DNA from 2 places in the Oribacterium sp. FC2011 genome. Region 2 is predicted to be linked to the other one. Evidence: predicted binding sites of a transcription regulator. Region 2 holds the regulator's gene; the other holds the start of a gene.
What was found. The regulator Rex, encoded in region 2, represses fermentation and respiration genes when NADH is low (regulators of the CRP and FNR family bind a similar motif). The targets are predictions, from matches to a motif close to ATTGTTAANTANTTAACAAT.

Region 1: a site for Rex is predicted at 1,605-1,624, ahead of T357_RS0117185 (4Fe-4S dicluster domain-containing protein). Genes of this name have one in related genera too.

The regions. Positions count from the first base shown of each region.
Region 1 is NZ_JNJM01000034.1:21,740-25,167, reverse strand. Features, by position in the region: gene T357_RS0117195 (class I SAM-dependent methyltransferase) at 1-215, opposite strand, end outside; gene T357_RS0117190 (protease-associated domain-containing protein) at 516-1,556, shown strand; gene T357_RS0117185 (4Fe-4S dicluster domain-containing protein) at 1,709-3,205, shown strand.
Region 2 is NZ_JNJM01000001.1:28,814-32,241, forward strand. Features, by position in the region: gene T357_RS0100125 (NAD(P)H-hydrate dehydratase) at 1-591, opposite strand, end outside; gene acpS (holo-ACP synthase) at 736-1,095, opposite strand; gene T357_RS0100135 (redox-sensing transcriptional repressor Rex) at 1,116-1,751, opposite strand; gene T357_RS0100140 (adenylosuccinate synthase) at 2,058-3,344, opposite strand.

The DNA of each region.
Region 1 (3,428 bases), on a different contig from region 2:
CCTGTTTCATCCAGCTTTAAATATAGAGGTTTTTCTTTAGAGGATTTCTCCGAATCATCATCGGGAATTGAGGGGATTCCGGTGCCGGCTTCAGAGATAAATGCCTCAAGTTCTGATTTATCAATTGTGTAGGGAACACGGAGCCTTTCGGACAACATCCTTGCAGTATCAAGAAAAGTTCCGGATTCTGAATAGATCATCATTTTTGTTTCCATATATATTCCGTTCCAAGTGTAGAGTCGATTTTGACATCTGTGTGCCAGATATAAACGGTAAAAAACATGCATCTATAGATGAGAATGATTTTTAACTGTTATAAGTTTAAGAAAAGTCAGCATTTAAAGCAATGATTAAATCGTAGGATGTAAAAAGAGATAGGATTAAATAAAAATATGATGTATGTTATATTTGAACGAAAAGAGGGACCGGATCAGGTTTTCTTAGTGAATCTGATAGACGTCATAAGTTCTTGAAAAATATATAAAAGGGCTTAGGTTCCTGAAAGTGAGGAAATTATGAAAAGAATAATATCAAATGAAAACATTAAACAAATGGTAAAGAGAGGTTCTGCGGCAGGACTCATCATGCTGCTTCTCGGTACAAGTATTGCCTGTGGAAAGAAACCAACGGCAGTGGAAACTACTGCTGCTACTGAGGCAGCAACAGAGGCTGCCACTGAAGCGGAAACTACGGAAGCAATCAATGATTTAAAAGAAATCACAGGAAAAGTATCAGATGCTGCAATGCATTCCCTGGTTCTTGAGGATAAGGATGGAAAAACCTACGAATTAAGCCTCGTGGATGGTGTAGATACCAGCATGCTTCAGGGCGGCGTGGAAGTCGGAATGGATGTTACTGTGGAACTGGACAGTGCGGGAGATGTTATCTCCATAAGACCGGCAGGAACTGAACTTGTGGGAGAAACAGAGGAAGCAGAAAGCAAAGAAGCTGTTTCAAGTGATGAAGTTAAGCAGCTTCAAAGCGGTGTTAAGACTGTGGCTGACCTTAGCTATGATGTTCAGAATGCCGGAGCCATTAGTGGAGTTGTTATAGAAGCTTCGGAGGAAGACGGAACCATAGTACAGACAGTTGAAGGTCCTGTTGAGTTTACAGTAAGCAAAGAAACCGATAAAAGCGCGGTCGGAGGAAAGGTTAATCCAGGTGATGGTGTCCGCGTATTCTTCAATGAAGATGGAGATGCACTTTCTTTGGAAAGTATGGATATGTCAATTAATAATCCCGATGCCGCAGTTGCAGCTGGAGAAGTGATCCTTGATGTGGCAAATAATGATTTCAAGTCATTTGCCTCTAAGGTACAGTATCCTATACTTGTGGACGGAAAGGAATATGCCGATGCGGAAGCTCTTGAAAAAGCAAAGGACAGCATATGGACTCCTGAACTTATAAAAGCGGTTGTTACTGAGGATCTTCTGAAAACAGCGGCAAAGGACGCGGGAATATTTATAGGTAAGGATGACGGTCCTTATGTTCTTATAAATAATGACATGGTATTTGAGATATCAGGCATAGCTGTACGAAAGGTCGTACAAAACTAAGATCAGAGTATCTTCAAAAAAACATGAACAAAACAAAAGAATAAAAAGATTGTTAATTCTATAACACCATAATAGTTTAAATGTATCATGGATGTTATACTAATTATAGTTTTGATTAATGAGTATATTTATGTCTACACAGGAGGGTACGAATGGTAACTAATGATAAGGGTGCTATCGCGCTTAAACACGAAGTCATCGAAAGACTGGCAAGGGCCGCATGGGAGGACAGACTCGGCAGGGAAGCAGAGAATGAGACTATCATGGCTATTTCACCGGGGCCTCACTCAACATGGAGATGCTGTGTTTATAAAGAGAGGGAGATCCTGAGATGGCGTATCCGTCTCACAGAGAATCTTGATGCCAATCCTTACGCAACCGAGCCTAATCCAAACATTATCCAGGTTATAGATCCGGCTTGCGAGGAGTGTCCGCTTTCTTCCTATACAGTAACTGATAACTGTCGCTTATGCTTGGGAAAGGCATGTCAGAACAGCTGTCGTTTCGGCGCCATCACTATGGGTGACCAGAGAGCACATATCGATCCCAACAAGTGTAAAGAGTGTGGAATGTGTGCCAATGCCTGCCCTTACGGAGCTATCGCTCACCTTGAGAGACCATGCCGTAAGCCTTGCCCTGTTAATGCAATTACCTATGATGAGAATGGCATTTGCAAGATCGATGACAAGAAGTGCATAAGATGCGGCCAGTGTATCCACAGCTGTCCTTTCGGAGCTATCGCATCCAAGCTTGATGTTCTCGACATCATAAAGGATATCAAGGAAGGTAAAGAAATATACGCAATGTGTGCTCCTGCTATCGAGGGACAGTTCGGTAAGGAAATCACCATGGGTTCCATCAGAGAGGCACTTAAGAAGCTTGGCTTCACAGATATGGTTGAGGTTGGTCTCGGCGGAGATATGACTGCTGCATATGAGGCTGAGGAGTGGTATGAGGCACGTCAGGAAGGCAAGAAGATGACAACCTCCTGCTGCCCTGCATTTATCAATATGCTGAGAATGCATTATCCTGATCAGTTTAAGGAGAATATGTCAGAGACAGTATCACCTATGTGCGCTATCTCAAGATATCTCAAGGTGACACATCCGGGATGCAAGACCGTATTTATCGGACCATGCATCGCAAAGAAGTCTGAGGCTCATGAAATGGGCATAAAGGATAATGCTGATTATGTACTTACCTTCGGTGAGATGCAGGCAATGCTGAGATCAAAGAATGTTGAGATGGTTCCTGTTGTTGATCCTTATCAGGAGTCCTCAATCTGGGGCAAGAGCTTTGCAAGCTCAGGCGGAGTTGCCAATGCTGTTCTTGAGTGCATGAGAGAGCGTAATCAGGATGCAACAGGAATCCAGCTTCGTGCAGCAGCAGGTGGAAAGGAATGTACAACTGCCCTTCAGCTCCTGAAGCTCGGAAAGCTTCCGGAAGACTTTATCGAGGGAATGGTTTGTGAAGGCGGCTGCGTAGGCGGACCTTCAAAGCACAAGACAGAGCTTGAGATAAGAAAGGCACGTCAGGATCTTCTTAACCAGGCTGATGACCGTAAGATTCTGGACAACCTTAAGAACTATCCTATGGACAAGTTCTCCATGATGAGAGGACCGATGAACGAGTTTCATTGTGATAAATAATCTTTAATCCAAGGAATGACAATAAAAAAGCCGGGAGCCCGTAATCAGCGGGTTCCCGGCTTTTTAATATTCGCAATAAGGCTGTCACGCGGATGTAGCTTATTAAATGTGCCGCTTAAGGTTCGGAAAGAATCATCACCGTCACATTATAGGCACAACACCAATGTGACGGACAACGCGAAACCAATAATGGAGGTCTTTTTCCAACCCGGTTTCAGGAAAA
Region 2 (3,428 bases):
CTCTGCATAGTATTCCGGGTTTTTAACCACTTCCGATATTTCACACTCTGCCAACCGGCTCATCTCCATGGGATGCGGGGTGATAACCACCGGGATTTCTTCCGCCACGGACTTCAATTTATCTTTGAGATGAGGCATTGAACTTATGATGTTGAGGCCATCTGCATCTATTATAAGAAGCGGATGCTTTTCTTCTGCCTTGTCACCCCATTTATCAGACACAGCGTTTAATATCTCTTCCACCATATCTTTGCTGAGATCGGTCGTTCCCATACCGGGTCCCAGCACCATAACATCCGCCCAGACTGCATTCCTCTCAGATATTTCCTGAAGATCCGTTTCCTCATCATAGCCTTCGAAAATGGCTTCCGGCAGCAGTGTCTGAAGGATCAGACGATTATCCTTATGTGTGAGAAACTTGACAAGTCCGGCTCCGGTCCGGTAAGCAGCCAAAGCCGAAAGATAGGCTGCTCCGCTCATCCCTTTGCTTCCTGCAACTATAAGAACTTTCCCATAGGTGCCTTTGTGACTGTCCTCAAGTCTTTTCGGAATATAGGCATAAAACTTTGAAGCATCTGTCACTATCTGCATGGTCTCTCCTTTTTGACCCATACCACGTACTTAAATCCAGCAGATTCGTACTTTGGCAGTCAATGATTCTGACCCAAAAGGGTCATGACTTCAACAAAATTGTTTAGTGTAAATGAAAGATATGAATATACTATACAGGATGTCTCACCCTTCCATTACTGCAAATGCCGACACCAGATCTTTTGTGTCGGTTATAGATAAATGTATGGTTTTTCCGCCAAGCTCTTCGAATTTCTTTTGTGCATTACCGTGTAGAACAGCATAGGGTTTTCCTTTTTCATCCCTTAGGATTTCAATCTCAGAAGGCCTGATTCCCGCAGTAAACCCTGTACCGAAGCACTTGACTATACATTCCTTACATGCAAAATCGCCGGCAAGCATCGAATCTTTGTCAGATGCCTGCCGACGCTCGTCTTCGGAAAAAATACGTTCTACAGTTTTGTTTCTTCTTGTATTTTTTATACGACTGATCTCGATAAGATCAGTTCCGATTCCTATGATCATAACTGAATCCTATCAATCGTTTAATCTTCAAGAGCCTCGCCCATACGATAGCTGAGTCTCATAAGTGACTCTGAAAGATGAACATTCTCAATAACAATATTATCAGGAACATCAAGGTCTACATGGGCAAAATTCCATATTCCCACAATTCCTGCATCTATAAGCTGCTCAACTACTTTTATCGCCGGGCCCTTAGGGATACAAACTGCAGCCATTTTTATATCATTCTCTCTGATGACACTTTCAAGCTTGTCCATGGACTGGATCTGAATCTCTCCTACCATATTGCCGATAATGCTTGGATCCTTATCGAAAATGGCCTTAACGATAAATCCTCTCTTACGGAAATTTGTATAGTTGGCAAGAGCCTGTCCGAGATGTCCGGCACCGACAATGATCATTTCATGTTCATTGTCAATGTTTAAAATCTTGGCTATCTCATCATGGAGATTCTTGATGTTATATCCATAACCCTGCTGTCCGAAACCTCCAAAGTTGTTCAGATCCTGTCTGATCTGAGAAGCAGTGAGCTTCATACGCTTACTGAGCTCACTTGAAGAAATACGCTCAATGCCCTGATCCATAAGATCCTCAAGATAACGATAATACCTCGGAAGTCTCTGGATGACTGCCTGTGAAATATCTTTTTTAGCCATAATAACCCTCAATAATTACTTAAAGATTTTTATTGTCAATGTGGTCTTTCGAACAAGTAATAATCACCTATTTCCCTTTAGACCCTTTGAAAAATATTATACATTTTTGTTAATATTATGTCAAAAAGAAGTTGTAGAATTCTTAACAAGCCATAGAAACCATACGAATTCTTTTGATCCGCACAAAGCCTTATGACTCTCACAATTATAATCCCGGGCAGATATAAAAAGACTGATCGGACATCATATCCGATCAGTCTCGTATTATCATACTATAAATATATCCACCAGGAAGCTTTCTCTGTTTTAGATCTTCGGTGTTCTCTTAAGTATTGCGTGTCTTTCAGGACCGTTGGAAACCATGGTGATCGGTGTTTCAATCTGCTTCTCGATGAAATCGATATAGTCCTTGCACTCCTTAGGAAGATCCTCATAATCAGTGATACCGCGGATATCACAGTTCCATCCCGGAAGCGTTTCATAAACAGGCTTTGCCTTATGAAGGAGCGGTGTTACAGGGAAATCTGTAGTCACCTTTCCGTCTATCTCATAACCTGTACAAACCTTAAGCTCCTTAAGATAGCCAAGTACATCAAGTACAGTAAGGACAGCCTCGGTTGCGCTCTGGAGCTGACAGCCGTACTTTGAAGCAACTGCATCATACCAGCCTACTCTTCTTGGACGGCCTGTAGTTGCACCGTACTCGCCCTTGTCTCCGCCTCTCTTACGAAGCTCCTCTGCCTCATCTCCGAAAAGCTCGGAAACGAAGTCACCTGCACCTACCGCTGAAGAATAAGCCTTTGTAACAGCAATTATATCTTTAATCTCATATGGAGGAATACCTGCACCAACTGCACCGTAAGCTGCAAGTGTTGAGCTTGAAGTAACCATCGGATAGATACCGTGATCCGGATCCTTCATGGTTCCAAGTTGACCCTCCAGAAGAACAGTCTTACCTGCCTTAAGAGCCTCTCTCAGGAACTTTGAAGTATCTGTTACATAAGGTGCGATGAGGTCTCTCTGCTTGTGCATCTCTGCAAGAAGATCCTCATATACAAGCTCAGGTGCATGATAAAGCTCACGGAGTGTAGCATTCTTCATCTCAACAACCTTATGAAGTCTGTCAGTGAGAACCTCTTCATCGAAAAGCTCATTTACCTGAAGACCGATCTTTGCAAACTTGTCAGAGAAGAAAGGAGCGATGCCGGACTTTGTGGAACCGTAGCTCTTTCCTGCAAGTCTTGCCTCTTCAAGGCTGTCAAAAAGTACATGATAGGGCATCATAACCTGTGCGCGATCAGAAACAAGTATCTTAGGTGTGGGAACTCCTGCGTCAACTATTGACTTAAGCTCGGAAACGAACTTTGTAATGTCTAATGCCACGCCATTACCAAGTACTGAAGTTGTGTGATCATAGAACACACCGCTTGGAAGAAGGTGAAGAGAAAAACGGCCATAGTTGTTAATGATGGTATGACCTGCATTTGCACCGCCCTGAAAACGTACAACGATGTCAGAAGACTCTGCAAGCATGTCAGTAATCTTGCCTTTTCCTTCGTCTCCCCAGTTTGCACCTACGATTGCTCGAACCATAAAAATCCTCCTAAAGGGATAGTATCCATATGGACACTACTGATGCTTCTCACCTTTTTGACACATACCGATCTCTTGCACGAA